DNA from 3 places in the Streptomyces sp. NPDC012827 genome. Region 3 is predicted to be linked to each of the others. Evidence: riboswitches for the same ligand, from Rfam matches in the RefSeq annotation. Region 3 holds a riboswitch; each other region holds the start of a gene.

Region 1 (10,412 bases), on a different contig from region 3:
CGCGCCCGCCACGGCCAGCAGGACCGCGCCGGTCACGGCCGTGCCGGTGCGGGAGGTCCAGCCGTCGGCGCGGCCGTCCGCCCCGGAGAAGTGCGTGGCCACGGGGTCCGGCAGCCGCTCCCACCAGAGCGCGAGGGCCACCGCGTACCCGGCGAGGGCGAGCAGGAAGGGCAGGGCGGCCCAGGGCCGGCTGCCCCGGAGGCGTGCTCCCGTGCGGGCGGGGCGGCTCGGTTCGGTCGTGTCGTGGGTCATGGTCTCCCCCTCCTCCGGACCGGACGGCCCGGGCACCTGTTCCACTTGTTTGCACTCTACTAGAACAAGCTCGACGGGCAACCCACTCCACGAACCGGCCCTCCTCCACGGAGGACGGACACCCGCCGACGAGACGAAGCGTCTTGCCCGGGCGTGGACCTTCCCGTACTCTCAAAAAGACGAGACGTCTCGTCTCGTATTCTACGGCCCGGGAGGCGCCCTTGTTCCGTGCACAACTCACCGACGTCACCCGGCGCTTCGACGACCGGGACGTCCACCACCGCACCGTCCTCGACCGGGTCTCCCTCACCGTCCGCGCCGGCGAACGGCTCGGCGTCGTCGGGGACAACGGCTCCGGGAAGTCGACGCTCCTGCGGCTCCTCGCCGGACTCGACACCCCCACCGACGGCACGGTGACCGTCGACGCCCCCGGCGGCCTCGGCCACCTCGCCCAGACCCTCGACCTCCCGCCCACCGCCACCGTCGGCGAGGCCGTCGACCACGCGCTCGCGGAGGTACGGGAACTGGAGCGGGCCATCCGTACCGCCGAGGCCGCCCTCGGCGACACCGGCGACCTCGACGGCTACGCCCGGCTCCTCGCCGCCTACGAGGCGCGGGGCGGCGCCGGTGCCGACCGGCGCGTCGAAACCGTCCTGCGACGCCTCGGCGAACCCGCCCCCCTCGACCGCGCCCGCACCCTGGGCACCCTCTCCGGCGGGCAGCGCTCCCGCCTCGCGCTCGCCGGCGTCCTCGCCGCCGAACCCGAACTCCTGCTGCTCGACGAACCCACCAACGACCTGGACGACGAGGCCGTCGGCTGGCTGGAGGAACGGCTGCGCGCCCACCGGGGCACGGTCGTGGCCGTCTCCCACGACCGGACGTTCCTCGAACGGGTCACCACCGCCGTCCTGGAGGTGGACGAGGACCGCCACACCGTCCGCCGCTACGGCGACGGCTACGCCGGCTACCTCACCGGCCGCGCCGCCGAACGCACCCGCCGGCAGCGCGCGTACGAGGAGTGGAAGGCCGAACTGGCCCGCCACACCGCGCTCGCGGACACCCACATCGACCGGTTCTCGGCGATCCCCCGCAAGGCCCCCGCCTCCTTCAGCGGGGCGGGCGCCTTCCGGGCCCGGTCCCGGGCGCACGGCGCGATGAGCCGCATCCGCGCCGCCCGCGAACGGCTCGCCCGGCTCACCGCCGACCCCGTGCCGCCGCCCCCGGACCCGCTGCGCTTCCACGCGGACCTGACCGGCGAGGGCGCGGCCGTCGACCTGACCGGGGTACGGGTGAACGGCCGGCTCCGGCTCGACGCCCTCCACCTCGAACCGGGCGAACGGCTCCTCGTCACCGGCCCCAACGGCGCCGGCAAGACCACCCTCCTGAAAGTCCTCGCGGGCGAGATCACCCCGGACGCGGGCACGGTGCGCGCACCCGGCCGGGTGGGACTGCTGCGGCAGGACACGGCCCCGCCCACCGACCCCCGTACGGTGAGCGAGGCCTTCGGAGAGGGCCGCGAGGAGGAGCTGCTCCGCCTCGGCCTGTTCCCCGCCCGGGACCTCGCGACCCCGGTCCGGCTCCTGTCGGCCGGACAGCGCCGCAGGCTGGAGCTGGCCCGCCTGGTGACGGAACCGGCCGACCTGCTGCTCCTGGACGAGCCCACGAACCACCTGTCACCGGGACTGGTGGAGGAGTTCGAGGCCGCGCTCGCGGCCTACCGGGGCACGCTGGTCGTGGTCACCCACGACCGCCGGCTGCGGGCGTCCTTCCCGGGCCGCCGGCTCGCCCTGTCACCGGACCGCACCCTCACCCACCGGTGAGCCGGGACCCGGTCCCGCGCGAGGACGCCGGCCGGGCACCGGGACGCGCGCACACCGCGCCGCTCCCGGTCCCGGCCCGGCCGGCCTACGCCTCGTCCCCCGAACCCTCCAGGTCACCCTCGGTCTCCAGGAACACCTGGCGGAGGGCGGCCAGCGTCTCCGGGTCCGGCTTCTCCCACATGCCGCGCGACTCCGCCTCCAGGAGACGCTCCGCGATGCCGTGCAGCGCCCACGGGTTGGCCTCCTTGAGGAAGGCCTGGTTCTCCGGGTCGAGCACGTACTCCTGCGTCAGCTTGTCGTACATCCAGTCGGCGACCACGCCGGTCGTGGCGTCGTACCCGAAGAGGTAGTCCACCGTCGCCGCCAGCTCGAACGCGCCCTTGTAGCCGTGGCGCCGCATCGCCTCGATCCAGCGCGGGTTGACCACCCGCGCCCGGAAGACCCGCGACGTCTCCTCGACCAGCGTGCGGGTGCGGACCGTCTCCGGGCGGGTGGAGTCGCCGATGTACGCCTCCGGGGCCGTGCCCTTCAGCGCGCGGACGGTCGCCACCATGCCGCCGTGGTACTGGAAGTAGTCGTCGGAGTCCGCGATGTCGTGCTCACGCGTGTCCGTGTTCTTCGCCGCGACCGCGATCCGCTTGTACGCCGTCTCCATCTCGGCCCGCGCCGGACGGCCGCCCAGGCCGCGCCCGTACGCGAAACCGCCCCAGACCGTGTACACCTCGGCGAGGTCCGCGTCCGTCCGCCAGTCGCGCGAGTCGATCAGCTGGAGGATGCCCGCGCCGTACGTGCCCGGCCGCGACCCGAAGATACGGGTCGTGGCACGCCGCTCGTCGCCGTGCTCGGCCAGGTCGGCCTGCGCGTGCGCCCGCACGTAGTTCTGGTCGGCCGGCTCGTCGAGACCCGCCACGAGCCGTACCGCGTCGTCCAGCAGACCGATGACGTGCGGGAAGGCGTCACGGAAGAAGCCCGAGATGCGCAGGGTGACGTCGATGCGCGGGCGGCCCAGCTCCTCCAGCGGGATCGGCTCCAGGCCGTTCACGCGGCGCGAGGCCTCGTCCCAGAGCGGGCGCACGCCGAGCAGCGCGAGCGCCTCGGCCACGTCGTCACCGGCCGTCCGCATCGCGCTCGTCCCCCACAGGGACAGGCCCACGGAGGTCGGCCAGTCGCCGTTGTCCGTGCGGTAGCGCTCCAGGAGGGAGTCGGCGAGCGCCTGCCCCGTCTCCCAGGCGAGGCGGGACGGCACCGCCTTCGGGTCGACCGAGTAGAAGTTCCGGCCGGTCGGCAGGACGTTGACCAGGCCGCGCAGCGGCGAACCGGACGGACCGGCCGGCACGAAGCCGCCGTTCAGGGCGTGCACCGCGTGCGTCAGCTCGTCCGTCGTGGCGGCCAGGCGCGGCACGACCTGCTCGCAGGCGAAGCGCAGCACGGCGGCCACGTCGGGGCCGTGACCGGCGGCGACCCTCTCGACCGCGTCCACGGACCAGTCCGCCGCCTCCATCGCCTCGACCAGCTCGCGCGCCTTCGCCTCCGCCTCGTCGGCGGTGACCCGGGTCGCGGCCGACTCGTCCAGGCCGAGCGCCTCGCGCAGGCCCGGCAGCGCCTGCGTACCGCCCCAGATCTGGCGGGCGCGCAGGATGGACAGCACCAGGTTGACCCGCTCCGGGCCGGCGGGCGCGCCGCCGAGGACGTGCAGACCGTCACGGATCTGGGCGTCCTTGACCTCGCACAGCCAGCCGTCGACGTGCAGCAGGAAGTCGTCGAAGCCGTCGTCCTCCGGCCGCTCCTCCAGGCCCAGGTCGTGGTCCAGCTTGGCGGCCTGGATCAGCGTCCAGATCTGGGCGCGGATCGCCGGCAGCTTCGCCGGGTCCATGGACGAGATCTGCGCGTACTCGTCGAGCAGCTGCTCCAGGCGCGCGATGTCTCCGTACGAGTCGGCGCGGGCCATCGGCGGCACCAGGTGGTCGACGAGCGTGGCGTGGGCGCGCCGCTTGGCCTGCGTGCCCTCGCCCGGGTCGTTGACGAGGAACGGGTAGACGAGCGGCAGGTCCCCGAGGGCCGCGTCGGGGCCGCAGGCGGCGGACAGGCCGGCGTTCTTGCCGGGCAGCCACTCCAGGTTGCCGTGCTTGCCCAGGTGCACCATGGCGTCGGCGCCGAAGCCCCCGTCGTCGGCGCGGGCGGCGATCCACCGGTAGGCGGCGAGGTAGTGGTGGGACGGCGGCAGATCGGGGTCGTGGTAGATCGCGATCGGGTTCTCGCCGAAGCCGCGCGGCGGCTGGATGAGGATCAGCAGGTTCCCGCGGCGCAGGGCGGCGAGGACGATGTCGCCCTCCGGGTTCCGCGACCGGTCGAGGAACATCTCGCCGGGCGGCGGGCCCCAGTGCTCCTCGACGTGCGACCGCAGTTCCTCGGGGAGGGTCGCGTACCAGCGCCGGTAGTCGGCGGCCGGAATGCGGACCGGGTTCCTGGCGAGCTGCTCCTCGGTCAGCCAGTCCTGGTCGTGGCCGCCGGCCTCGATCAGGGCGCGGATCAGCTCGTCGCCGTCACCCGAGACCACGCCGGGGATCTCGTCCTCGGGCCCGAAGTCGTAGCCCTCGGCCATCAGGCGGCGCAGCAGGGCCACGGCCGAGGCCGGGGTGTCCAGGCCGACCGCGTTGCCGATGCGGGAGTGCTTCGTCGGGTACGCGGACAGCACGAGCGCCAGCTTCTTCTCGGCGTTCGGGATGTGCCGGAGGCGGGCGTGCCGGACGGCGATGCCGGCGACGCGGGCCGCGCGCTCGGTGTCGGCGACGTACGCGGGCAGGCCGTCGGCGTCGATCTCCTTGAAGGAGAACGGGACGGTGATGAGGCGGCCGTCGAACTCGGGCACGGCCACCTGCCCGGCCGCGTCCAGCGGCGACAGGCCCTCGTCGTTCTCCTCCCACGCGGCACGCGAACCGGTCAGGCACAGCGCCTGGAGGATCGGCACGTCGAGCGCGGCCAGCGCGCCCGCGTCCCACGCCTCCTCGTCGCCGCCCGCCTGCGCCTCGGCGGGCTTGGTGCCGCCCGCGGCCAGGACGGTGGTGACGATCGCGTCGGCGGTACGGAGGGTGTCGATCAGCTCCGGCTCGGGGGCGCGCAGCGAGGCCACGTACAGCGGCAGCGGCCGGCCGCCGGCGTCCTCGATCGCGTCGCACAGGGCGCCGACGAAGGCGGTGTTCCCGCTCATGTGGTGGGCGCGGTAGTAGAGCACCGCGACGACCGGGCCGGCCGCGTTCCGCGCGGTCCGCTCCAGCGGGCCCCAGGTGGGGGCGGCGGCCGGGGCCTCGAAGCCGTGGCCCGTGAGCAGGACGGTGTCGGAGAGGAAGCGGGCCAGCTGCTCCAGGTTGGCCGGGCCACCGTGCGCGAGGTAGGCGTGGGCCTCGGTGGCCACGCCGATCGGCACGGTGGAGGTGGCCATCAGCTGGGCGTCGGGGGCCTGTTCGCCGCTGAGGACGACCACCGGCTTCCCGGCGGCGAGGACCGCGTCCAGGCCCTCCTGCCAGGAACGGACACCGCCGAGGAGGCGGACGACGACCAGGTCGGCGCCGTCGAGGAGGGCGGGCAGCTCGTCCAGCGGCAGGCGGGAGGGGTTGGCGAAGCGGTACGCGACCGGGCCGTCGGGCGCGGCGGCGTTGGCCGCCCGGGCGCTGAGCAGGTCGGTGTCGGAGTGCGACAGCAGCAGGAGCATGGCGAGCTCAGGCCTTCCTCGGGGTTGTCCGCGCCCCGGGTGGTCGTGTGGGTGGGGGCCTCCCCTGCCCGGACGGAGCCGGGAGCGAGGGGAAGGGAGTTCCTGACTCACCCGTTCCGTCGCCGGTACGGGCTCACAGTGGCGGGACCGCGCCGGATTCTCACCGGGCTTCCTCCCCGGGGTCCTGGGACCCCATGCCGCTTCGCATCCTAGATCGTGCCGCCGGGGCGGCCGAGGGGGCGGCGGAGTCGGCCCGATCACACCACGTGGCCGGGCGGTGCGCCGTGGGTATGCTCGCCGCCATGCCGCCCACCCCACCCCCGGCGCCCGGACCGGGTGAAACCCGCGTACGGGACCGTGGCGACGCCTGCCCCGGAGCGCTGCGCCTGCATCCGGCCGACGACGGCCGCCTGGCCCGGCTCCGGCTGCCCGCAGGACGTTTGACGGTCCGTCAGGCCGCCGTGCTGGCCGACGCGGCGGAGCGCCTGGGCGACGGGCGGATCAGCGTCACCTCGCGCGGCAACGCCGAGCTGCGGGGCCTGGGCGAGGGCTGCGGCACGGAGCTCGCCGCACTCCTGACAGGGGCGGGTCTGCTGCCCTCCCCCCGCCACGAGCGGATCCGCAACATCGTGGCCTCCCCCGCCGCCGGCCTGGACGGACTCGGCACCGCCGACGCCCAGTTGTGGGCGCGCGAACTGGACACGCTGCTCTGCGCGGAGCCGTGGACGGCCGCCCTCTCGGGCCGGTTCCTCTTCGCCCTCGACGACGGCCGCGGGGACATGACCGGGCTCGGCGCGGATGTGACCTTGGTCGCAGTGGCGGACGGAGCGCCCCGGGGCGCCCTCCTGTGGTCCGGCGGGCAGGCCCTCCGGGTCGCCGGGGCGGACGCGCCCCGGGCCGCGGTCGCCGCCGCCGGGGCGTTCCTGGCCGCCGCCCGGGCCGCCGGGACCGGTGCCTGGCGGGTGGCCGAGCTGCCGCCCGGCCACACCCCCGACGTGGCCGGCGCACTCGCCCGGGCCGGGATCCCGGCGGAGCCCGTACCCGCTCCCGCCCTCCCGCACGGGGCACCGCCCGCGCCGGGGCCGCTCGGCGACCACGGCCTGTACGTCCTGGCGCCGCTCGGCCGGCTCACCGCCGCGCAGCTGCGGGGCCTCGCGGACGGCGCCGCCGAGGTGCGGCTCACGCCCTGGCGCGGCGCCGTCGTCGTCACCGACCGGACGGCCGACCGCGCCGCCGACCGGCTCCCGGCCCTCGCGGCCCTCGGGCTGATCACCCGTCCCGACTCCCCGTGGGCGGGCGTCACGGCCTGCACGGGCCGCCCCGGCTGCGCCAAGTCCCTGGCGGACGTACGGGGGGACGCGACGGCGGGGACGGCCGCGGCCCCGGAGCCCGGTGCGGGTGCGGCGCCCGGCACCGGCGAGGCGCACGCCGGCTCCCCCGGCACCGGCGAGGCGCGCGCCGGCTCCCCCGGCCCCCTCCTCCCCGTCCACTTCTCCGGCTGCGAGCGCCGGTGCGGGCACCCGCGCGGCACCTGGGTGGACGTGCTCGCCACCGGTGACGACGCCTACCGGGTGAACGGCGCCCCCACCCCCCGTACCTCCCTGCCCGGCGCGGTCGCCACGGCCCGCACGACCCCGACCCCGACGACGACCACGAGATGAGCGAGAGCACCAGGATGTTCGACTACGAGAAGGACGGGACGGAGATCTACCGCCGGTCCTTTGCCACGATCCGCGCCGAGGCGGACCTCGCGGGGCTGCCCGCCGACGTCGCGCAGGTCGCGGTCCGGATGATCCACGCCTGCGGCATGACCGACCTCGTCCGCGACATCGCCTTCTCGCCCCGGGCCGTCTCCCGCGCCCGCGAGGCCCTGCGCGCCGGCGCGCCGATCCTCTGCGACGCGCAGATGGTCGCCAGCGGCGTCACCCGCAAGCGGCTGCCCGCCGACAACGAGGTGATCTGCGCCCTCTCCGACCCGGCCGTGCCGGGGCTCGCCGCCGAACTCGGCACCACCCGCTCCGCCGCCGCCCTCGAACTCTGGCGCGACCGCCTCGAAGGCTCCGTCGTCGCCATCGGCAACGCGCCCACCGCCCTCTTCCACCTCCTGGAGATGATCGCGAAGGGCGCGCCGAAGCCCGCCGCCGTCCTCGGCATACCGGTCGGCTTCATCGGCGCGGCCGAGTCCAAGGACGCCCTCGCGGAGAACACCCTCGGCCTCGAGTACCTCGTCGTCCGGGGCCGGCGCGGCGGCAGCGCCATGACCGCCGCCGCCCTCAACGCGCTCGCGCACGAAGCGGAGATCCAGGCATGAGCGGCACCACCACCGGCAAGCTGTACGGGGTCGGCCTCGGCCCCGGCGACCCGAACCTCCTGACCCTCGCCGCCGTGAAGGCCATCGCCGAGGCCGACGTCATCGCCTACCACTCGGCCCGCCACGGCCGGTCCATCGCCCGCTCCATCGCCGCCGAGCACATCCGCGAGGACCACGTCGAGGAGCGGCTCATGTACCCGCTCACCGTGGAGACCACCGACCACCCGGGCGGCTACCGGGGCGCCCTGGACGACTTCTACGAGGAGGCCGCGGCGCGCCTCGCCGCCCACCTCGACGCGGGCCGCACGGTCGCCGTCCTCGCCGAGGGCGACCCGCTGTTCTACGGCTCGTACCAGCACATGCACAAGCGGCTCGCGGACCGCTACGACACCACCGTCATCCCCGGCGTCACCTCGGTCAGCGCCGCCGCGGCCCGGCTCGGCACGCCCCTGTGCGAGGCCGAGGAGGTCCTCACGATCATCCCCGGCACCCTGCCGGAGGACGAGCTGGCGGCCCGCCTCGCGGGCACCGACTCGGCGGTCGTGATGAAGCTCGGCCGCACCTTCCCCACCGTGCGCCGCGCCCTGGAGCGGGCCGGACGCCTGGAGGACGCGCGGTACGTGGAGCGGGCGTTCATGCCCGGCGAGCGGACGGAGACGCTGGCCGGCGTGGACCCGTCGACCGTCCCGTACTTCTCCGTCGCCGTCCTGCCCTCCCGGATCGACGCCGTCGTTCCCGAGTCCCGGGAGACCGGCGGCGAGGTCGTCGTCGTCGGCACCGGACCGGCCGGGGCGCCCTGGCTGACCCCCGAGTCGCGCGGCGCGCTCCAGGGCGCCGACGACCTCGTCGGCTACACCACCTACCTGGACCGGGTGCCGGTCCTGCGCCCCGGGCAGCGGCGCCACGGCTCCGACAACAAGGTGGAGTCCGAGCGGGCCGAGTTCGCGCTCGACCTGGCCCGGCGCGGCCGGCGGGTCGCGGTCGTCTCCGGCGGCGACCCGGGCGTCTTCGCCATGGCGACGGCGGTCCTGGAGGTGGCCTGCGAACCGGCCTACACGGACGTGCCCGTACGGGTCCTGCCGGGCGTGACCGCCGCCAACGCGGCCGCCGCGGCGGCGGGCGCCCCGCTGGGCCACGACTACGCGACGATCTCGCTCTCCGACCGGCTCAAGCCCTGGGACGTCATCTCCCGGCGGCTGCGCGCCGCGGCGGAGGCCGACCTCGTCCTCGCCCTCTACAACCCAGGCTCGAAGTCCCGCACCCACCAGGTCGCCGCCGCCCGGGACCTGCTCCTGGAGGTCCGCTCGCCCGACACCCCGGTGGTCGTCGCCCGCGACGTCGGCGGCCCGGAGCAGTCGGTCCGGGTCGTCACCCTGAAGACCCTGGACCCGGCGGAGGTCGACATGCGCACCCTCCTCCTGATCGGCTCGACCCAGACCCGCGCGGTCGAGCGCGCCGACGGCCGCACGATCACCTGGACGCCGCGCCGCTACGGCTGAGCGGCGCCCGGGCCCGCGGCGGTCCTCAGCGCTCCCGCACCCAGGCGGCGGCCTCCTCCGGGGTCGCCGCCACCGGGACGCCGGGCGGGACCGGGGGGCGGCGGACGATCACGACCGGGACGCCGGCCTCGCGGGCGGCGGTCAGTTTCGGGGCGGTGGCGGCGGCGCCGCTGTCCTTGGTGACGAGGACGTCGATGCCGTGGCGGGCGAGCAGCTCCCGCTCGCTCTCCACGGTGAACGGGCCTCGGTCCAGGAGGACCTCTGTGCGTGCGGGCATCGGGGCCTCCGGGGCGTCGACCGAGCGGACCAGGAACCACTCCGGGCGGTCCGCGAAGGCCGCGAGGCCCATCCGCCCGGTCGTGAGGAAGACCCGGTCGCCGAGGCCGTCCAGGGCCGCCGCGGCCTCCTCCAGGGAGTCGACCGGGCGCCAGTCGTCGCCCTCCTCAGGGACCCAGCCGGGGCGGCGCAGGGCCAGCAGGGGAACATGGGCGTCGGCGGCCGCCCGGGCCGCGTTGAAGCTGATCCGCGCGGCGAAGGGATGGGTGGCGTCGATGACCGCGTCCGCGCCGTGCTCCCGCAGCCAGGCGGCGAGGCCGTCCGCGCCGCCGAACCCGCCGATCCGCACCTCACCGGCGGGCAGCCGGGGGTTCGCCACCCGCCCCGCGAGGGAGCTGGTGACCCGGACCCGCCCGTGCAGCAGCCCGGCCAGGGCGCGGGCCTCGGCGGTACCCCCGAGGATGAGTACGTGCATGGGAGTCCTTACATGAGTTCCGGCGGCGGGCGCGAGGCCCAACTCAAGCACACCGGTCTGCGCCCGGGCT
Region 2 (10,412 bases), on a different contig from region 3:
GGCGGACTTGCCCTGGCCGAAGACGACGGGACGGTCGGACTCGTCCTTCGTCTTGTCGCCGTGCATGTACTTGTCGAGGATGTTCTTGTACTCGGTGAGGCCCTTGACGGACTCCGGCGAGGAGAGGTTCGCCTTCCAGGTCTCGCCGTCCTGCTTGGCGATGGAGCCGCCGGCGTCGTAGACGAAGGACATCGCGGCGTACCAGTCCGGCGACGGCTGGTACCAGGCGCTGAACTTGTCGCCCTTCTTCTTCTGGATGGCGTCGAGGGCAGCGGTCAGTTCGGCCCAGGTCTTGGGGGCGGCCTTGACACCGGCCTCGGCGGCGATGTCCTTGCGCCAGGTGCCCACGCGGCCACCGGCGTAGTAGGGGACGCCGTAGGTCTTGCCGTTGTAGGTGACCGAGTCCTTGAGGGCGTCGAGCCACTTGCCGGAGTTCGCGAACTTCGACGGGTCGACCTCGGCGAAGGCACCCTTGGCCATGTAGCTGATCATCTCGGTGTTGCCCATTTCGACAACATCCGGGGCCTTGTCGGTGGCGAGCACCGCGTCCAGCTTGGTGTTCTTGTCCGGCCAGCCGTAGTACTCGTGCTTGATCTTGATGCCCGGGTGCTTCTTGGCGACCGCGTCGTCGGCGGCCTTGACCAGCTCCGGCCAGTTGTTCTGGGCGTCGACCGTCAGCCAGACGGTGAGCTCCTTGGCCTCGCCGCCGGCCTTGTCGCCGGACTCCGAGCCACCGCACGCCGCGATACCGGCCATCATGCCCGCGACGCCGATCGCCACGATGAGCTTGCGCTTCACGCCACCCTCCTCAGGGATGCCTGCAACCCCCCTGCCCACCGCGCGAAGACATACGTCGAGTAATGCTGTGGGGCCGGGACCTGGTCATTAATGGTTTAGACCAGTACCCGGAGCTTGGCCTAGACCTTTTGGGGTGTCAAGAGTGCGCAGGAGGGGTATCGGCGTCCGTTATCGGACCGACATCTCACCCTCCTCGGCCGCCACCCGAACGGGTCGGAGGGGAGAATGCGCGTGCGGGGACAGCCGGGCTCGCAATGGCCTAGACCAACAGGCCGTTCCTCGGTGTATAAGAAGGCAGGGCACGACTCCTCCGGCCGCACCGGCATGTGTCGGCAGGAGAAACCGTGGTGGCGGGTGAACCGTGCCACCATGTGAGCCGCGACAGACGGAGGAGCCGGTGACGGCAGCAGCACAGGAGTCGGGAAGGCAGGCCATGGCCACGGAGGCGGGCAGCACCGAGACAGAGACCGGGGCGGTCACCCGCACCGCGCGCGTGCCCAAGTACTACCGGCTCAAGCGCCATCTCCTCGACATGACGGAGACCCTCCCGCCCGGCACCCCGGTCCCCCCGGAGCGCACGCTGGCCGCCGAGTTCGACACCTCGCGCACCACCGTGCGCCAGGCCCTCCAGGAGCTGGTGGTCGAAGGGCGCCTGGAACGCATCCAGGGCAAGGGCACCTTCGTCGCCAAGCCCAAGGTCTCCCAGGCCCTGCAACTCACCTCCTACACCGAGGACATGAAGGCCCAGGGGCTGGAGCCCACCTCCCAGCTCCTCGACATCGGCTACGTCACCGCCGACGACACCCTCGCCGGCCTGCTCGACATCACCGCCGGCGGGCGGGTGCTGCGGATCGAGCGGCTGCGCCTGGCGAGCGGCGAGCCGATGGCCATCGAGACCACCCACCTCTCGGCCAAGCGCTTCCCCGCGCTGCGCCGCTCCCTGGTGAAGTACACCTCGCTCTACACGGCCCTGGCCGAGGTCTACGACGTCCACCTCGCCGAGGCCGAGGAGACCATCGAGACCTCCCTCGCCACCCCGCGCGAGGCCGGCCTGCTCGGTACGGACGTGGGCCTGCCGATGCTGATGCTGTCCCGCCACTCGCGGGACGCGCAGGGCGAGCCGGTGGAGTGGGTGCGCTCGGTCTACCGCGGCGACCGGTACAAGTTCGTGGCGCGCCTCAAGCGCCCCACCGACTGAAACCGGCACCGCCACCGGTCCAGACCACTCACCTTTCCTCCCCGGCGGAAAACCCCCTCCCGGGTGTCCGCCCAGAAGGCGCTCTGACACTCTCCCATCCGTTATCCGGACAGGGGTTCCATACAGCGGACCCGTCCCCTAGATTTCCTCGGCATTACGAGGTGATCAGCGAGGGGACGGGAATTCGCCATGCCAGAAACGGCTCAGAGAACCACACAAGGGAAACAACCCCTCATCACGCCGCTCCGCGTGGTCATCGGGATCTGCCTGTTCGCGCCGTTCGTCGCGATGCTGTGGGTGGGCTCCTACGCGAAGGTCGAGCCCACCCTCGCGGGCATCCCGTTCTTCTACTGGTACCAGATGCTCTGGGTGCTGATCTCGACCGCGCTCACCATGGTCGCGTACAAGCTGTGGCAGCACGACCAGCGTGGCCGCCGCACCCGGCAGGGGGGTGACGCGCGATGAAGGACGGCGTGAACGGCGTCGCGCTCGCCGTCTTCATCTTCTTCTTCCTGGCCGTCACGGTCATGGGCTTCCTCGCCTCCCGCTGGCGCAGGGCGGAGAACGAGCAGAGCCTCGACGAATGGGGCCTGGGCGGCCGCTCGTTCGGCACCTGGGTCACCTGGTTCCTGCTCGGCGGTGACCTGTACACCGCGTACACCTTCGTCGCCGTCCCGGCGGCCGTCTACGCGGCGGGCGCGGCCGGCTTCTTCGCCGTGCCGTACACGATCCTGGTCTACCCGCTGATCTTCACCTTCCTGCCGCGCCTCTGGTCGGTCTCGCACAAGCACGGGTACGTGACCACCTCCGACTTCGTCCGGGGCCGCTTCGGCTCCAAGGGCCTGTCGCTGGCGGTCGCCCTGACCGGTCTCCTCGCCACCATGCCGTACATCGCGCTCCAGCTCGTCGGCATCCAGGCCGTCCTGGACGTGATGGGCGTCGGCGGCGGCGAGAACACGCACTGGTTCATCAAGGACCTGCCGCTGCTCATCGCCTTCGGCGTGCTGGCCGCGTACACCTACTCCTCGGGTCTGCGCGCCCCGGCGCTCATCGCCTTCGTCAAGGACACCCTGATCTACATCGTCATCGCGGTGGCGATCATCTACATCCCGATCAAGCTGGGCGGCTTCGACGAGATCTTCGCCAAGGCGGGGGAGGCGTTCGGGCAGACCAACGAGGCCACGGGCAAGCCGCGCGGCGCACTCGTGCCGGGCGACGCCAGCCAGTGGACCTACGCGACGCTGGCGCTCGGCTCCGCGCTCGCGCTGTTCATGTACCCGCACTCCATCACGGCGACGCTGTCCTCGCGCAGCCGTGAGGTGATCCGCCGCAACACCACGATCCTGCCGCTGTACTCGCTGATGCTCGGCCTGCTCGCGGTCCTCGGCTTCATGGCCATCGCCGCCGGGATCCAGGTCAAGAACGGCCAGCTCGCCATCCCGCAGCTGTTCGAGAACATGTTCCCGGACTGGTTCGCGGGCGTCGCCTTCGCCGCCATCGGCATCGGCGCGCTCGTCCCGGCCGCGATCATGTCGATCGCCGCGGCCAACCTCTTCACCCGCAACATCTACAAGGACTTCATCAAGCCGGACGCCACCCCGGCCCAGGAGACCAAGGTCTCCAAGCTGGTGTCGCTCCTGGTGAAGGTCGGCGCGCTCGCCTTCGTCCTCACCATGGACAAGACGGTCGCGATCAACTTCCAGCTCCTGGGCGGCATCTGGATCCTCCAGACCTTCCCGGCCCTGGTCGGCGGTCTCTTCACCCGCTGGTTCCACCGCTGGGCGCTCGTCGGCGGCTGGGCCGTCGGCATGGTGTACGGCACGGCCGCCGCGTACGGCGTGGCCAGTCCGACCCAGAAGCACTTCGGCGGCTCCTCCGCCGAGATCCCGGGCATCGGCGAGATCGGTTACATCGGCCTCACCGCCTTCGTCCTCAACGTCCTCGTCACGGTCGTCCTGACCCTCGTCCTGCGGGCGGTCAAGGCCCCCGACGGCGTCGACGAGACCTCCCCCTCGGACTACACGGCCGACGCCGGCGACCCCGGTGTCCAGACCGAACTCCCGAAGGTCGGCGCCGACACGCACTGACACGGGGACACAACATGTGGGGGGTGCCGCGAGCGGCGCCCCCCACATGTATGCTCATGCTCGCTGTCGACGCAGGGGAATCCGGCGCGAATCCGGAACTGTCCCGCAACGGTGTGTCTTGTACCTGTTCGTACGAGGTGAGTCCGAGGACCTGCCGACGGTGCGCCCGGTCCTTCCGTTCCGGGTGCCACAGACGTCCGGGCCTCGTGGAGTGGGCCGGTGGACGCGGAGCGCCCGTGTGCCCACGGCCGCCCGCCTGCCCGCCTTCCCTCCCCCGTGGCCCCGAGCCGAGCGAGGGAGAGCCCCACGTGACCATCGCGCCCGCCGATCCGGCCACCGCGATCGAGAGCGACGGTAACGAGAGCGACGGACCCGGGACCGTACTGCTGCGGACCCTGACCGAGCTGACCGCCGACCTCCCCGACACCGACCCGGGCAAGGTCGCCGCCGCCGCGCTGCGCGGCCGGAGCGCCGCCTCGGACGAGGCGGAGCTGCGCGAGCTGGCCACCGAGGCCGCCGCAGGCCTGATCGCCGAGGACCCGGCGTACTCCCGGCTCGCCGCCCGCCTGCTCACCGTCACGATCGCGGACGAGGCCGCCTCCCAGGGCGCCGTCTCCTTCTCGTCCTCCGTCGCGGTCGGTCACCGCGAAGGCCTGATCGCGGACCGCACCGCCGCCTTCGCCGCCCTGCACGCCGCGCGCCTGGACGCCCTCGTCGACCCGGCGGCCGACGACCGCTTCGGCTACTTCGGCCTGCGCACCCTCTACTCCCGCTACCTGCTGCGTCACCCGATCACCCGCAAGGTGATCGAGACCCCGCAGCACTTCATGCTCCGCGTCGCCTCCGGCCTCGCCGAGGACGACAGCACCCGGGCCGTGGACGAGGTGGCGGCGCTGTACGGGCTGATGAGCCGGCTCGACTACCTGCCCTCCTCCCCCACCCTGTTCAACTCCGGCACCCGCCACCCCCAGATGTCCTCCTGCTACCTGCTCGACTCCCCGCAGGACGAACTGGACTCCATCTACGACCGCTACCACCAGGTCGCGCGGCTCTCCAAGCACGCGGGCGGCATCGGCCTCTCCTACTCCCGCATCCGCGCCCGCGGTTCGCTGATCCGCGGCACCAACGGCCACTCCAACGGCATCGTCCCCTTCCTGAAGACGCTCGACGCCTCCGTCGCCGCGGTCAACCAGGGCGGCCGCCGCAAGGGCGCCGCCGCCGTCTACCTGGAGACCTGGCACGCGGACATCGAGGAGTTCCTGGAGCTCCGCGACAACACGGGCGAGGACGCCCGCCGGACGCACAACCTCAACCTCGCGCACTGGATCCCGGACGAGTTCATGCGCCGGGTGAACGCCGACGGCGAGTGGTCGCTGTTCTCCCCCGCCGACGTGCCCGAGCTGGTGGACCTGTGGGGCGAGGAGTTCGACGCCGCGTACCGCAAGGCCGAGGCCGCGGGCCTGGCCCGCCGGACGCTGCCGGCCCGCGACCTGTACGGCCGGATGATGCGGACGCTGGCGCAGACCGGCAACGGCTGGATGACCTTCAAGGACGCCTCGAACCGTACGGCCAACCAGACCGCCGAGCCGGGCCACACCGTCCACTCCTCCAACCTGTGCACCGAGATCCTGGAGGTCACGGACGACGGCGAGACCGCCGTCTGCAACCTGGGCTCGGTCAACCTGGGCGCCTTCGTGGACACGGCCACCGGCGACCTCGACTGGGAGCGGCTCGACGCGACCGTCCGCACCGCCGTCACCTTCCTCGACCGGGTCGTCGACATCAACTTCTACCCGACCGAGCAGGCTGGCCGGTCCAACGCCCGGTGGCGGCCGGTGGGCCTGGGCGCCATGGGCCTCCAGGACGTCTTCTTCCAGCTCAAGCTGCCCTTCGACTCGGCCCCCGCGCGGGCCCTGTCGACCCGGATCGCCGAGCGCGTCATGCTCGCCGCCTACGAGGCCTCCGCCGACCTCGCCGAGCGTCACGGCCCGCTCCCCGCCTGGGAGAAGACCCGTACGGCGCGGGGCGTGCTGCACCCCGACCACTACGACGTGGAGCTCAACTGGCCCGAGCGCTGGGCCGCGCTGCGTGAGCGGATCGCCGCCGTCGGCATGCGCAACAGCCTGCTGCTGGCCATCGCCCCGACGGCGACGATCGCCTCGATCGCCGGCGTGTACGAGTGCATCGAGCCGCAGGTGTCCAACCTGTTCAAGCGCGAGACGCTCTCCGGCGAGTTCCTCCAGGTCAACACCTATCTGGTGGACGAGCTGAAGCGGCTGGGCGTCTGGGACGCGCAGACCCGCGAGGCGCTGCGCGAGGCCAGCGGCTCGGTGCAGGGCTTCAGCTGGGTGCCGGCCGAGGTCCGGGAGCTGTACCGCACGGCCTGGGAGATCCCTCAGCGCGGCCTGATCGACATGGCGGCGGCGCGGACCCCGTTCCTTGACCAGTCGCAGTCCCTGAACCTGTTCATGGAGACGCCGACCATCGGCAAGCTCAGCTCGATGTACGCGTACGCCTGGAAGCAGGGCCTGAAGACCACCTACTACCTGCGCTCGCGCCCGGCGACCCGGATCGCCCGCGCCGCCCAGGTCACCACCCTGCCCGTCCAGCAGGCGACGCCCGACGCCGACGCGCTCGCCTGCTCCCTTGAGAACCCCGAGTCCTGCGAGGCCTGCCAGTGATGAGCACGACGAACACCGAGAAGAACCTGCTGGACCCGGGCTTCGAGCTGACCCTGCGTCCGATGCGCTACCCGGACTTCTACGAGCGCTACCGCGACGCCATCAAGAACACCTGGACCGTGGAGGAGGTCGACCTCCACTCCGACGTCGCCGACCTCGCCAAGCTCACCCCGGGCGAGCAGCACATGATCGGCCGGCTGGTCGCGTTCTTCGCGACCGGCGACTCGATCGTGGCGAACAACCTGGTCCTGACGCTCTACAAGCACATCAACTCCCCCGAGGCGCGCCTCTACCTGAGCCGCCAGCTGTTCGAGGAGGCCGTGCACGTCCAGTTCTATCTGACGCTGCTCGACACCTACCTGCCCGACCCGGACGACCGCGCCGCCGCGTTCGCCGCCGTCGAGAACATCCCCTCCATCCGGGAGAAGGCGCAGTTCTGCTTCCGCTGGATGGACTCGGTCGAGAAGATCGAGCGCCTGGAGACCCGGGCCGACCGCCGCCGCTTCCTGCTCAACCTCATCTGCTTCGCCGCCTGCATCGAGGGGCTGTTTTTTTACGGCGCCTTCGCGTACGTGTACTGGTTCCGGTCCCGTGGCCTGCTGCACGGCCTGGCGACCGGCACCAACTGGGTGTTCCGTGACGAGACGATGCACATGAACTTCGCCTTCGAGGTCGTGGACACCGTCCGCAAGGAGGAGCCGGAGCTGTTCGACGCGGAGCTCCAGGAGCAGGTGACCGCGATGCTGCGGGAGGCCGTGGAGGCGGAGCTCCAGTTCGGCCGCGACCTGTGCGGCGAGGGCCTGCCGGGCATGAACACCGAGTCCATGCGCGCGTACCTCGAGTGCGTGGCCGACCAGCGCCTGGTGCGGCTGGGCTTCGCGCCGGTGTACGGCTCCGAGAACCCGTTCGCGTTCATGGAGCTGCAGGGCGTGCAGGAGCTGACCAACTTCTTCGAGCGCCGCCCGTCCGCCTACCAGGTGGCGGTGGAGGGCTCGGTCGACCTGGACGAGGACTTCTAGTCGGTTCCGTACGTGAGGGGCCCCGCACTCCACGAGTGCGGGGCCCCCTCACGTACCGCGTACGGGTCAGTCGTTGGGGACCGTCTCGTAGCGCGGGGTGCCCTCCTCCATCTGGCGCAGGGCGTCCTTGCGCTCGCGCTTGGAGAGCTTGTCGATGTACAGCGTGCCGTACAGGTGGTCCGTCTCGTGCTGGAGGCAGCGGGCGAAGTAGCCCGTGCCGCGCACCTTGATCGGGTTGCCCTGCGCGTCCTGCCCGTGCACCTCCGCGTAGTCGGGGCGGGCCAGCGAGGCGTACGCGGTGGGGACCGACAGGCAGCCCTCGTTGGAGTCGTCGAGGAAGCGGCGCTCCGCCGGCAGCTCCTGGAGGACCGGGTTGACGACGACGCCGGTGTGACGGACGCCCTCGTCGTCCGGGCAGTCGTAGACGAAGACCTTCAGGTCGACGCCGATCTGGTTCGCGGCCAGGCCCACGCCCTCGGCGGCCTTCTGGCTGGCGAACATGTCGTCGATCAGTGCCGCGAGCTTGTCGTCGAACTCGGTGACGTCACGGCACTCCTTGTGGAGGACCGGATTGCCGACCACCGTGATCGGCCGCGCGGTGCCGCGCTCGCGGTGGGCGAGCTCACGCGCCTCGCAGTCCTCCGTGTCCACGACGAAGCCGTCGTTGATCTGCTCGTCCGTCTCCTGCTGCGCCATGTGCTGCCGCGCCTTCCTGAAAACCCGATTCCGTCGGGGGACAGCCTACGGGCCCCCGGCGACAGGCTCAGCAGACCTCTTCGAGATCGCGCCACTCCCGGCTGTCGGGGCTGTCGGCCACCCAGCCGTCGAGGAGCCCGCGCACCAGACCCGCCGGGGCGGCGATGCCGCACTCGCGCTCGGGCACCCACAGCTCGCCCGGCGAGCGGTGGCCGAGCGGCCCGGGGTGGCCGGGTTCGCTGTGGTCGTGGGGGTCGGAGTGCTCGCCCTCGCCCTCGGCGCTCGGCATGGTCGACTCCGAGCAGGCACGGCACAGCAGCCGTACGGAGGAGGACCAGTCCTCGGCGGCGAAGCCGGCGTCGGCGGCGAGCTGCTCCAGGGCGTCCCGGTCGGCCTCGGTCGCGGCCTCCAGGAGGACCACCCAGGTCGGCACGGGCGAGGGCGCCCAGAGCTCGATCTCGTCGAAGACCGGGTAGGACGGGCCGGCGGTGGTGGTCCGCTCGCCGTTCGGCACGCCGTCGTGCAGGACGACCTCGCCCCAGCGGCGCCCCGAGGAGGGCAGTGGGATGGAGAGGACCTCCATGCGCGCCGGGTCGAGCCTGCGGCCCCACACGACCTCGGCCTCGCCCTCCGGCGAGAGCCGGACGGCTGCGCTGCCCAGCTCCATGCCGGCGGGCTCGCCGGTGCCGGAGGCGGCTCCGGGCACCTTGAGCCCGTACGCCTGCCAGGCGCGGCGGGCCAGCGGCCAGTCCTGGAGCGCGGTGGCGGCGATGCCGACGTTCCACCAGTCGGGGGCGCCGGTCTCCTTGTCGAGCAGCGCGACCGCGCGGAGCCCGGCGGCCCGGGCCTGCTCCCAGTCGTGCCGGAACTTGTGCAGCAGCGCCAGGTTGAACCAGGACTCCGAGAGCCAGGGCTCCAGATCCGCCGCTCGCGTCAACAGCGCGCCCGCGTCCTCGTACCGGCCGTCGCCGATCAGCGTGAACGCGCGGTCGGTGGCCTGCCGCCACGAGGCGGAGGGCCGATGCCGTACCTTCCCGAAGATCCTCACGATTCCCGCCTGCCGGTCGCTTCACCCTCTTGTTCGCATCCAACCATGCCCGGTCGGACGCGCGCTCATTACCCATGGGTTACCCAGGGGCGGCCGAGGTCACCCCAGCCGCGCCGCCCCGTGCCAGAACCCTGGCCAGGCACTCGACGACATCCGGGTGATAGTCGCGCGCGGTCCCCAGGCGCAGCCGCTCCAGGGCGCCGAGCGCGGCGCCCGCGCCCGCGTCGGCACCGGTTCCCACCAGGTCGTCGTAGGCGTTGACCACCCGGACGATGCGGGCGGCCCGGGGCTGCTCGCGGTACGGGTCGGCCTGGCGCTCCACCACGTGGGCGACGGCGGCGGGAACGCCGGTCCTGCGGACGACCTCGCCGCCGAGGAGGGCGATCCTGCGCTGCTCCTCGGCGGGCAGCTGTGCGGTGGCCCCGCCGGGTACGGGGTCGACGAGGGAGAGCTGTCCGATGTCGTGCATGAGCGCGGCGTGTTCGAGGACGGTCAGTTCGGGGCCGGTGAGGCCCATTTCACGGCCGACGGCGGTGCTGAGGGCGGCGACCCGGTGGGCGTGGCCCGGGGCGGTGCAGCCGGCGATCTCGGTGGCGCGGGCGAGGGAGGCGATGGTCTGCCGGTTGACGGTGCGCACGGCCGCGTACCGGCGGTGGGAGACCTGGGTGAGCAGGAGCGGTACGGCGAGGACGGGCAGGGCCCACGGTCCGGCGGCGGCCACGGCGAGCGCCATGACGGCGCCGGTGGCGCAGACGGCGGAGCGGATGCCGAGCAGGCCGTGCAGTTCGTCGCGCAGGACGGAGCCGTACGGGTGTCCGGTACGGGCGCGCAGGACGAGTGCGGCCAGGACGGCGTCGCACAGGGCGGTGAGGACGAGCAGGAGCA
Region 3 (10,412 bases):
ACGGCGGTGCCTTCCAGGGTGGACCAGCGGCGGCCTTCTGCCTGGCTGACGGCGACGCGGGCTTCGGTGCCGGCGGCCAGGGCGGCGCGGATGTTGCGGACCTTCTTGTTGCCGCCGTCGGTGATGACGCGGGCGATGCGTGTCCCGGGGTCGTAGGTGACGCCGACAGGGGTGGTGTGCGGGGAGCCGTCGGGTCGAAGGGTGGTCAGGAAGCAGGTCCGGCGTTCCTGCCAGAACGTGTCCCCGTCGGTGGGCAGGGGGTCGGTGTCCAACGGACGGTCTCCTCGGTGCGAGCGGCTTCGGCACGATGGCCCGGGTGCCGGGACGGCGCCCGGGGCCCCCTCGACCGTAACGCGGAGCGATCCGGCCACGGGCGCCGGGTTCCCGCCTGGCCGACGACGGGCCGTCACTGGACATCCCCGTGAAAGGGCAGCCCAGGCAACTGGACTTCGGGGTGTCTGCGGGACCGAGGGACGTCAGATGGGCGTCCGGGACGCCGCCGGAACAGTGAGCGTTTTCAGGGGTGCCTCTCCGGGGTCGGGGACGGCTTCGGTACTGACGGTCGTGCGGTCGGGACAGATGTGGGGGCGGTGGCCGAGGCCGCGACGGCGAGGACGGACAGGAGGACGAGGGCGGCGGCCGGGGCGAGCACGGTCCAGGGGGCGAGTTCGGCGTAGGGCTGGTTCTCGGAGAGCAGGCGGCCCCACTCGGGGGCGGGGGGCTGCTCGCCGAGGCCGAGGAAGCCGAGTGAAGCCAGGACGAGGACAGTGGTGGGCAACCGCAGCAGCGCGTTGCGCAGGAGGGGACGGGTGAGGGCGGGGAGCAAGTGGCGGCGGAGCAGGTGGAGCCTGCCCGCTCCCAGGGAGAGAGCGGCGGCGATGTGGCCGCCCGCCCGCTCCTGTTCGTACAGGGCGGCGCTCTGGGCCGCGTACGGGGTCCATCCGACGGCGCAGACGGCGCAGGCGGCCCCCCAGACCGACGGGCCGGCGGCGGCCGTCACGAGGAGTCCCGCGAGGACGGCGGGGATCGTCGCGACCACCTCGGTCAGCCCGGCGGTCAGACGCGGCAGGAAGCCCAGGAGCAGCCCGGTGAGGGCGCTGACCAGGGTCACGGCGAGGGCCACCCCGGTGGTTCGCAGCGCACCGTGGCCGAGCCGGGCGAGCAGGTCGCGTCCCAGGGCGTCGGTGCCCAGCGGTTGGGCGGGGCCGGGCGGGAGGAGCCGCGCCGCCGTGTCGACGTGCAGGGGGTCGCGCAGCAGACCCGCCACCACGAGCGCGACGAGGACCAGGGCGCACCCCGCGGCGAGGAGGCGCCGGGCGCGTCCGGTGGTCGCCTCGGGCGGCGGGGGCAGGGCGGGCAGGGCGCCGTCGCGCAGCGGACGTCCGAGGAGGGCACGGCGCAGCGCCTGGACGAGGAGACCGGCGCCGGTGCCGAGGAGTACGAGCGTGAGGGTCGCCGTCTGGAGCGGCGGCAGGTCCTGGGCGAGGGCGGCGTCGAGGGCGAGCCGGCCGAGCCCGGGGACGTTGAAGATCCGCTCCACCGCGACCGCGCCGCCCACCAGGGCGACGACGGTCGGCAGCAGTTGGGGCAGGACGCCGGGCAGGGCGCGGCGCAGCGCGTGCCGGGCGACGTGCCCGGGCGGGAAGCCGACGGCGTGCCAGGTCCTGGTCCACGGTTCGCGGAACGCGGCCGGCAGCGCCTGGTCGAGCAGCCCGCCGATCATCGCGCCCGACGGGATGCCGAGGGCGAGCGCGGGCAGCACCATCGACGCCGGGCCCTCCCACCCGCTCGACGGGAACCAGCCCAGCCACACCCCGCCGACCAGGGCGAGCAGGGAGGCGAGGAGGAACTTGGGCAGCGCGGCCAGCACGGCCGCCGTGGTGCCGGACCGTTCCGCGCGGAGCTCGCGCCGCGCCCCGAGCCGCAGGGTGCGGGCGCAGATTCCGGCGGCGACCAGGACGGTGACGAGGAGCGCCCCCAGCATGAGGGTCAGCGAGACCCCGAACGCGGCGGTGACCTGCGGCAGCACGGGTTCCCCGGACACCCAGGAGGTGCCGGCGTCGCCGCGCGGCAGACCGCCGAGCCACGCGGTGAAGTGGGCGAGGGGCCCCTCGTCCAGTCCGAGCTCGTCGCGTACGGCGGCGAGTTCGGCCGGTGTGGGGTCCTGCTCGGCGGAGCGGGTCCGCAGCACGGTGAGGGCCGGATCGGTCCGGGACAGCCAGGGCAGCAGGGCCACGACGGCCAGGACCGCCGCCCCGGCCGCCACCCGCCCGGCGCCCGCGCCCGGCCGTGGCCATGGCCGGCGGGCGGACGCGGAACCGTACACGCTGCTCATTCCCGTTACTTGCGGCGGGTGTCGAGGGTGATCAGGGCGCGCTCGCGGGGGTCGAGGGTCACGCCCTCGACACCGGCGGCGATGCCCTGGACGACCTTCTCGTGGACGAGCGGCACGACCGCGTCCGTCCGCAGGATCGCCGCCTCGGCCGCCATGACCTTCCGCTGGCGCTGCGCCATGTCACTCTCCTCGGCGGCGGCGCGGACGGCCCGGTCGACCGCGGCGTCCTTCAGGCCGGCGATGTTGTAGACGCCGGTGCCGGTGAAGTCGCTGGCGAGGTAGGAGACGGCGTCACCGGTGTCCAGCAGGGTGACCCGGGAGAAGACGAGGGCGTCGTACTTCCCGGCGAGCAGATCGGCCTCCATCTGCGTGTACTCGCGGATGTCCTGCTGCACCGTGAAGCCGGCCTTCTCCAGCTGCTGCTGGAGCACGCTCGCCGCCTCGGGCAGCTCGGCGCGGTTGGTGTACGTGGCCAGGCGCAGCGTCCGGCCCGCGGTCGCGGCCTTCACCTGGTCCGCCGTCGCGGCCGGGGCGCGGCCGGTCACCGCGACGCGCCGCTCGGCGGCCCAGGGGACGGCAGGACCGAACAGGCCCTGGGCCGGGTCGGCGTAGCCGCCGAAGACGGAGCCGACGAGGGCGGAGCCGTCCACGGCCTCCCGGGCCGCCGCGCGCAGGGCGGCGTCGGCGAAGAGGCCGCCGCCGGTGTTGAGGATCAGGCTGTCGGTGCGCACGGAGGGCACCTCGTGGCGGGTCCCCTCGTCCAGGAGCCTCGCCTGGGCGGTGGGGATCCACTCGGCGATGTCGACGTCGTCGGAGCGCAGGGCGTTGGCGCGGGCGGTGCCGTCGGCGATCCAGGTCACGTCGATGCCGGCGGACTTCGCCTTGCCGCCCCAGTAGCCGTCGTACCGGTCGAGCGTGGCCTTGGTCTTGCCGGTGAGCCGGGTGATGCGGAACGGGCCGGTGCCGGTGCCGACCGGGGTCACGGTGCCGTCCGCCGCGTACGCCTTCGCCGACAGGATCGCGAGGGCCGGGCTGGCGAGCCGCAGCGGCAGGACGGGGTCGGGGCTCTTCGTGGTGAGCGTCACGGTGTCGGCGTCGGCCGCGCGCGCGGTCAGGTCCACGTCGCTGAGCACGCGCGGCTTGGGGGTGGCCCGGCCGGCGTGGGCGAGGGCGTTGACCACGGCCTGCGCGGTGACCGGCGTGCCGTCCTGGAAGGTGGCGCGGCGCAGCTCGAAGGTCCAGACGGTGGCGGAGTCCCGCTTCCAGGACGTGGCCAGCGCGGGGGCGGCGGCGCCCTTGGCGTCCAGGGCGGTGAGCCCCTCGGCGACCGACAGCTTGTTCAGCACGGTGGCGTCGTTGCTGTACGGGGAGAGGGCCTTGACCGGCGGCACGGCGAGGGCGACCCGCAGCCGGTGCGCCGCGTCCTCCTGCCCGCCGCCGTCGGCCCCGCCCGAGTTCTGGCTCGGCGCGAAACAGCCGGCCAGCAGGGGAGTGAGGGCGAGGGCGGTGAGGAGCCCGCGGGTGGTGGCGCGCATGGGAGGTCCTGTCGAATGAGCGGGGGAAGCGCCCGGGGGAGGGGGAGGAGCCCCGGGCGACAGCAGGCTATAAGGGTAGGCTTACCGAACTCTACTCGGGTAGGTGAATTCTCAACCATTGGGGCCGCCCCCGGGTACCGCCGCCTCCCGCAGCACCCGTCCGCCCCCACCCACCCCTTCCGCAGCACCCCTTCCGTCCCTCCCACAGCACCCCGAAGGCACCCACCGCATGTCCCCGCTCGCCCGGCTCCTCGTCGCCAGCCAGTTCGCCTTCAACGTGGGGTTCTTCGCCGTCCTCCCCTACCTGGCCGACCACCTTGGAGGCGCCCTCGGACTCGGCGGCGCCCTGGTGGGGTTCGTCCTCGGGCTGCGGACCTTCAGCCAGCAGGGCCTGTTCGTCGTCGGCGGCGCCCTCACCGACCGGTACGGCCCGCGCCCCGTCGTCCTCGTCGGCTGCGCCCTGCGCGTCGCCGGCTTCGTCTGGCTCGCCTTCGCCGCCACCGCCTGGACCGTGATCGGCGCGGTGGTCACGGTCGGCTTCGCCGCCGCGCTCTTCTCACCCGCCGTGGAGTCCGAGATCGCGCGCGAAGCGCTCCGGGCCGAACGCGACGGCGGCCCCCGCCGCACCCACACCCTCGCCCGCTTCTCCGCCGGCGGTCAGGCCGGCGCGCTCCTCGGGCCCGTCCTCGGCACGCTCCTGCTGTACGGCGGCGGTGCGGGCCACTTCCGCACCGCCTGCCTGGCCGGGGCGGGCGTCTTCCTCGTCGTTCTCGCCGCCCACGCCAAGCTCCTGCCGCGCCGCACCCCGCCGGCGGCGGACGCGGAGCCGCGTGCCCCCTGGCGGACGGTCCTCGGTAACCGCTCCTTCCTGCTCCTCGCCCTCGCCTACTCCACCTATCTCCTCGCCTACAACCAGCTCTACCTCGCCCTCCCCGCCGAACTCGACCGCGCGACCGGCTCCCAGGCCGCGCTCGGCTGGCTCTTCGCCCTCTCCTCCGTGCTGGTGGTCGTCGGCTCCGCGCCCGTCGAACGGCTCACCGCGACCCGGCTCGGCCGCCCGGCCATGATCCGCGCCGGACTGCTGCTGATCGCCGCCGCCTTCGCCGTCACCGGAGCCCTGCGGACGTTCGACGGCCCGGCGGGGGCCGTCGCCTTCACCGTGCTGCTCACCCTCGGTCAGATGCTGGTGCTTCCCGCCACGCGGGCGCTCCTTCCCGACCTCACCGGCGAGACGCGCATCGGCCTGGCCACCGGGGCGCTCTCCTCCCTCTCCGGCCTCGTCGTCCTCGCCGCGGGCGCCCCGATCGGAGCGCTCCTCGACCATGACGGCCCTGCCCCCTGGCTCCTCCTCGCGACGATCCCCCTCCTGGGACTCGCCCTCGTGCCCCGCCACCGACCGGACGGCTGCGGAGCGGCGCCCGCGCCCGGCCCCGGGGGAGTGGTCCCCCGGGGCCGGGCACGGAAGCGATGAAGGTCAGCGGTTGAAGACCAGCGGTTGAAGGTCAGCCGTGGTGCCGCGTCGCGGACGAGGGTGCGGGCCGGTCCGGCCACCAGGTGCCCGCGGGCCCCGACTGGCGGTGGCGGCTACGCGGCGCGGGTGAACTGCCACCAGTTGACATTGAACAAGTAGCCGCTGCCGCCGCTGAACGTCAGGTACAGGTCACGGGTTCCCGTCACGCCGCTCACTGGGCAGGTCACCGTGGTCCAGGACTGCCAGCCACCGGTGTTCGGCACACCGCACCGGCCCACGATCGACCCGCTCGGACTGTCCAGGCGCACTTCGAGGGTGCCGCCGCTGGTGGCCGAGGCGACGCGTGCGGCGAAGGAGGAGGCACCGGACCCGAAGGCCACTCCCTTGACCTTGGTGTAGTCGCCGTTCTCGATCCAGCCGACGTTCATTCCGCCGTCACTGGTCCATTCGGTCTCGATCCCGGAACCCCAGGCGATCGTCTCGGCCTCCTGGCGGACGTACGGATCGAGTGGGCCGGCCTGCGGGGCACCCGTGCTCGTCATGTTGATGGTCGGAATGGTGCCGTCGGCGTTGTAGGAGAACTTCTCCACGGCTACCGAGCGGGTGAAGCCACCTCCGCCCGGGAGGGCGCCGTTGTGGTAGAAGAAGTACGAACTGCCCTTGAAGTCCACGATGCCCGGGTGGTTGGTGAAGCTGTTGCCCTGCGCGGGCATGACTGTTCCCCGGTAGGTCCAGGGTCCGGTCGGGCTCGGTGCCGTGGAGTAGGCGATGAACTCCTGGCAGCACCTGGCCGCGTACACCAGGTAGTACAGACCGTTCCGCTTGTAGGCCCACGGCCCTTCTTCGTACAGCGTGGGACGGTCGGGGTTGCCGGTGCGGGTGCCGAATCCTGAGGTGGTGAGCGGGATCTTGGTGGGGCTGCCCGAGTAGGAGGTCATGTCGGCGTTCAGCTTGACGTACCACAGGTTGGGGTTGCCCCAGTAGAGGTAGGCCTGACCGTCGTCGTCGATGAAGACGGTCGGGTCGAACTCGGTGTTCTCCAGCAGCGGGCGGCCGAGGGCGTCCCGGAACGGTCCGGTGGGGCTGTCCGCCACCGCCACGCCGATGGCGAAGGCACCGGTCGCCCGGACCGTCACGGGCACGTACCAGTAGAACTTGCCGCCCCGTTCGACGGCCTGGCCCGCCCACGCGTTGGCGCCCGCCCAGCTGAAGGTGTTCAGGCTGAGCGGTGCGCCGTGGTCGGTCCAGTTGACCATGTCGGCGGAGGACCACACCCGCCAGTCTTTCATCACGAAGGAGGAGGTGGAGCCGTCCTCGTCGTGCCCGGTGTAGAGGTAGACCCGTCCGTTGTGCACCAGCGGGGACGGGTCGGCGGTGTAGACGTGCTGCACGATCGGGTTGTCGGCCCTGGCCGCCGTGGGATGCACCGCGGCAGGAAGGACGGCGAACGCCACCATGAGGATCAGCACCCAGGTTGCCCGGGCGAGTCTGGTACCGGTGGCGGGTGGTCTCGCTGCGGTCGGGTGAGCCGTTGGCCTGCGGACGTCGCTACTGGACATGGTGTGGCCCTTCCTGGTGCTGCGGGTCGGGGGTTGAGCAGCCGGTCAGACGCGGGGAGGCCGTTGTCCGAAGTGTGGTTCCATGCCCACTTCGGTTTCACGGTCGTTCGGTCGAAGGTGCCGACGCGGGTCCGTGGGGTCACCTGGCCGGGTGGGGGCGGCAGGACAGGGCCGGGATACGGCGTGTCCCGGGCGCCGCCTACGCATTGGACGACGGGCCGGCCGCGCCAGGCCTGACAGGAGGAGCACGGCCGCGCGGTACGGGCGCGGGCGTGGGCATGGTGCGGGTGACGTCACACGAAGCTCCAGGAGGCGATCGGGCACTAAGGCCAGGTACACCCTTCCAAGTCCGGCATTCGGCGTGTGGGGGACGGCATGTACGCCATGCGAAAGCCGCTTCAGCCAGGTCACGTTCGATACTGCGAACGTAAATCGAACCTTCGAACGTCATGGATGGTAGGAGTCGAGAGCGGACAGCACAAGATCCCTAGAAGCCGCATCTCAACCCAGTGTGATCGCTCAGTTCTTCCGGTAAGGAAGAGTGGTACGCGGCAGTCGACGCCGGACCCGTTGCGGACGCCGGGTTGTCATCCGACCGAAGAGGGCTTTGCCGCACGCGCTATGCTGCGAGCGCCCCGCGGGGGAAGTCCGGTCGAAGTCCGGCGCTGACCCGCAACGGTGGACGGAGCCCAAGTCGTGGCGCCGTGAGCCCGATTACCCGCGGTGGTGAAGGCCCCTGTCGAATCGCCGTGGACTGCGAGAGGGTGCTGCGCAGGGCGCCCCGCGTCCCGGGCTGCTCCTTTGCTCGTGCAGGTGCACGGCCCGAGCGAAGGCGACCCGCCGGTGGTCACACCCCTGGAACGCACACCCGCGCCGTCATTCCCCACGGGACGCAGCGGGGCCGAGCCCGCGCGGTCCAAGCGCGTGTCCCTGCCGTTTCTCCTTCTCGTCCTCTGCGTCGGACTCCTGCTCTCCGTCGTGTGCGGGGCCGGGATGGGAGCCTCGGGACTGTCCTGGGGCGAGGTGCTGCGTTTCCTGTGGGCCGGGCTGACAGGCGGCGCCGTATCGCCGGACGAGGTCCCGGCTTACACGATCGTGTGGGAACTGCGCTTTCCGCGAGCCGTGCTGGCCGCGGTCGTCGGAGCCGGCCTGTCGGCCATCGGAGTCGCCGTACAGGCCATGGTCCGCAACGCCCTCGCCGACCCGTTCGTCCTGGGCATCTCCTCCGGCGCGGCCGTCGGTGCCAATGCCGTCCTCCTCTTCGGAGCCTTCGGCGCTCTCGGTCTGTGGGCTCTGTCCACGGCGGCCTTCCTCTCCGCGCTCCTCGCCATGGCGCTGGTCTACGCGATCGCCCGCACCGCTGACGGCCTGACCCCGCTGCGGCTCGTGCTGACGGGCACGGCGATGTACTACGGCTTCTCGGCCGTCACCACGTTCATGGTGTTCGCGGCAGAACGCGGCGAAGCGGCCCGCTCCGCGATGATGTGGCTGCTCGGCAGCCTCGGCGGAGCCAGCTGGGCCTCCGTGCCGATCGCCGCGGGAGCCGTGCTCGCCGGACTCACCCACCTGACGGTGTCAGCGCGTCGCCTGAACGCGCTGGCGATGGGGGACGAGACCGCGGCCGCCCTGGGGGTGGACGCGGGGAGGCTGCGCAAGGAGCTGTTCCTGGTCTGTGCCGCCGTCACGGGGGCCGTGGTCGCGGTGAGCGGTGCGATCGGTTTCGTCGGCCTCATGGTGCCGCACGCCGCACGGATGCTGGTCGGCGCGGACCACCGCCGGCTGCTGGCGGTCGCACCCCTCGCCGGAGCTGTTCTGCTGATCTGGGTGGACATCCTTTCGCGTGTGGTGCTCGCGCCCGTCGAGCTGCCGGTGGGCGTGGTGACCGCCGCCATCGGCGTCCCGTGCTTCGTCCTGCTGATGCGCCGCCGCTCCTACACCTTCGGAGGCAAGTGATGCGGATCGACATCGACGCGCTGACGGTCGAGGTCGCCGGCGCGCGGCTGGTGTGCGAGGCCACGCTCCGTGCCGACGGGGGTCAGGTCGTCGGCCTCGTCGGCCCCAACGGCAGCGGGAAGTCCACCCTGCTGCGCTGTGTCTACCGCGCTCTGCGCCCCTCGGCGGGCACGGTCCGGCTCGGTGGGGAGGACGTGCACTCCCTCAGCGCGCGCGAGGGCGCCCGCCGATTGGCCGCCCTGCCCCAGGAGGCCCTCACCGAGTTCGACTTCACCGTCGCCGAGGTCGTGGCCATGGGGCGGCTGCCGCACCAGCGGTCGGTGGCCCGGGCCACCGACGAGGACCGGAAGGCGTGCGAGGCCGCGCTCGTACGGGTCGGCGCCGGCCACCTCGCGGACCGCGGTTTCCTCACCCTCTCCGGCGGCGAGAAGCAACGGGTCCTGATCGCCCGGGCGCTCGCCCAGCAGCCCCGCGTCCTGGTCCTCGACGAGCCGACCAACCACCTCGACATCGCCCAGCAGCTGGAGGTCCTGGCCCTCGTGCGCGGCTGGGGGTCCCCCCGGACGGAGTCTGGGGGAGGCCTGACCGTGCTCATGGCACTGCACGACCTCAACCTCGCCGCGCTCCACTGCGACCTGCTCTACGTCATCCAGAGCGGCCGGATCGTCGCCTCCGGCGCTCCGCACGACGTGCTCACGCCCGCGTTGCTGGCCGAGGTGTTCGGCGTACGGGCGCACCGGGTGCCGCATCCCGAGTCCGGCGTCGTGCAGTTGCTCTTCGACCGTCTTCCGCCCTCCCGTCCCACCTCTTGAGGAGTCATCGCCACCATGCCGAACCACGTACGTCCCGCCGCGCTCGCCCTCGCCGCCGCCCTGGTGCTCACCGGTTGCGGCGCGCAGGTCACGCCGGAGAACGGCGAGGGGGGTGCCAAGGCGCGCGGCGGGCACTACCCGGTCACCGTCGAGAACTGCGGCCAGAAGAAGAGTTTCGACAAGGCGCCCCAGCGCGTGGTCACCAATGACGTCGGTATCACCGAGATCATGTTCGCGCTCGGACTCGAGAACCGCATGGCGGGCTACGTGATGCCCGACGACCGGGGGGACCTCACCTCCGTTCCCTGGAAGGACGCGTACCAGAGGACGACGTGGCTCTCGAAGAAGACGATCAACAAGGAGCTGGTGCTCGACGCCCGTGCCGATCTGGTCTTCGCGGGCTGGAACTACGGCTTCAACGAGGGCGAGGGCTTCAGCCCCGCCGAGCTGGAGAAGGTGGGCATCGACTCGTACGTGCTGAGCGAGTCGTGCCGCAACGGGCAGGGGAAGGCCCGCGGGGTGATGCCGCCGCTCGAAGCGCTGTACACCGACCTGCGGAACCTGGGGAAGATCTTCGACGTCGAGGATCGCGCGGAAGCCCTCATCGCGGACTTCGAGAAGACGGTGGCCGAAGCACAGGCGAAGGCCCTGAAGGGCGCTGACCGTCCGCGCGTCTTCCTCTACGACGACGGGCAGGACAAGCCGCTGACCTCGGGCCTGTACGCCGGGCCGCACGACATCATCACC

The links. A riboswitch is a leader RNA that binds a small molecule or an ion and turns the genes downstream of it on or off. The one in region 3 is predicted to bind cobalamin.
Region 1: it holds a riboswitch for cobalamin, as region 3 does, so the genes downstream of both, cobN (cobaltochelatase subunit CobN) here and ACFY60_RS27950 (FecCD family ABC transporter permease) in region 3, are expected to answer to the same signal.
Region 2: it holds a riboswitch for cobalamin, as region 3 does, so the genes downstream of both, ACFY60_RS02085 (ribonucleoside-diphosphate reductase subunit alpha) here and ACFY60_RS27950 (FecCD family ABC transporter permease) in region 3, are expected to answer to the same signal.

What each region holds. Positions count from the first base shown of each region.
Region 1 covers NZ_JBIBBY010000002.1:363,986-374,397, reverse strand. Annotated here, with positions in the region: gene ACFY60_RS05105 (DUF1648 domain-containing protein) at 1-252, opposite strand, end outside; gene ACFY60_RS05100 (ABC-F family ATP-binding cassette domain-containing protein) at 474-2,072, shown strand; gene cobN (cobaltochelatase subunit CobN) at 2,158-5,781, opposite strand; cobalamin riboswitch at 5,859-5,992, opposite strand; gene ACFY60_RS05090 (cobalamin biosynthesis protein CobG) at 6,072-7,442, shown strand; gene ACFY60_RS05085 (precorrin-8X methylmutase) at 7,457-8,092, shown strand; gene ACFY60_RS05080 (precorrin-2 C(20)-methyltransferase) at 8,089-9,591, shown strand; gene ACFY60_RS05075 (cobalt-precorrin-6A reductase) at 9,617-10,342, opposite strand; gene ACFY60_RS05070 (cobalt-precorrin-5B (C(1))-methyltransferase) at 10,355-10,412, shown strand, end outside.
Region 2 covers NZ_JBIBBY010000001.1:467,703-478,114, forward strand. Annotated here, with positions in the region: gene ACFY60_RS02065 (extracellular solute-binding protein) at 1-798, opposite strand, end outside; gene ACFY60_RS02070 (GntR family transcriptional regulator) at 1,232-1,996, shown strand; gene ACFY60_RS02075 (DUF3311 domain-containing protein) at 2,186-2,461, shown strand; gene mctP (monocarboxylate uptake permease MctP) at 2,458-4,083, shown strand; cobalamin riboswitch at 4,127-4,257, shown strand; gene ACFY60_RS02085 (ribonucleoside-diphosphate reductase subunit alpha) at 4,392-6,764, shown strand; gene ACFY60_RS02090 (ribonucleotide-diphosphate reductase subunit beta) at 6,764-7,783, shown strand; gene def (peptide deformylase) at 7,850-8,479, opposite strand; gene ACFY60_RS02100 (hypothetical protein) at 8,547-9,527, opposite strand; gene ACFY60_RS02105 (HD-GYP domain-containing protein) at 9,607-10,412, opposite strand, start outside.
Region 3 covers NZ_JBIBBY010000014.1:83,684-94,095, reverse strand. Annotated here, with positions in the region: gene ACFY60_RS27975 (TIGR03618 family F420-dependent PPOX class oxidoreductase) at 1-272, opposite strand, end outside; gene ACFY60_RS27970 (ABC transporter permease subunit) at 518-2,335, opposite strand; gene ACFY60_RS27965 (ABC transporter substrate-binding protein) at 2,341-3,870, opposite strand; gene ACFY60_RS27960 (MFS transporter) at 4,100-5,341, shown strand; gene ACFY60_RS27955 (glycoside hydrolase family 43 protein) at 5,455-6,768, opposite strand; cobalamin riboswitch at 7,494-7,641, shown strand; gene ACFY60_RS27950 (FecCD family ABC transporter permease) at 7,756-8,853, shown strand; gene ACFY60_RS27945 (ABC transporter ATP-binding protein) at 8,853-9,665, shown strand; gene ACFY60_RS27940 (ABC transporter substrate-binding protein) at 9,681-10,412, shown strand, end outside.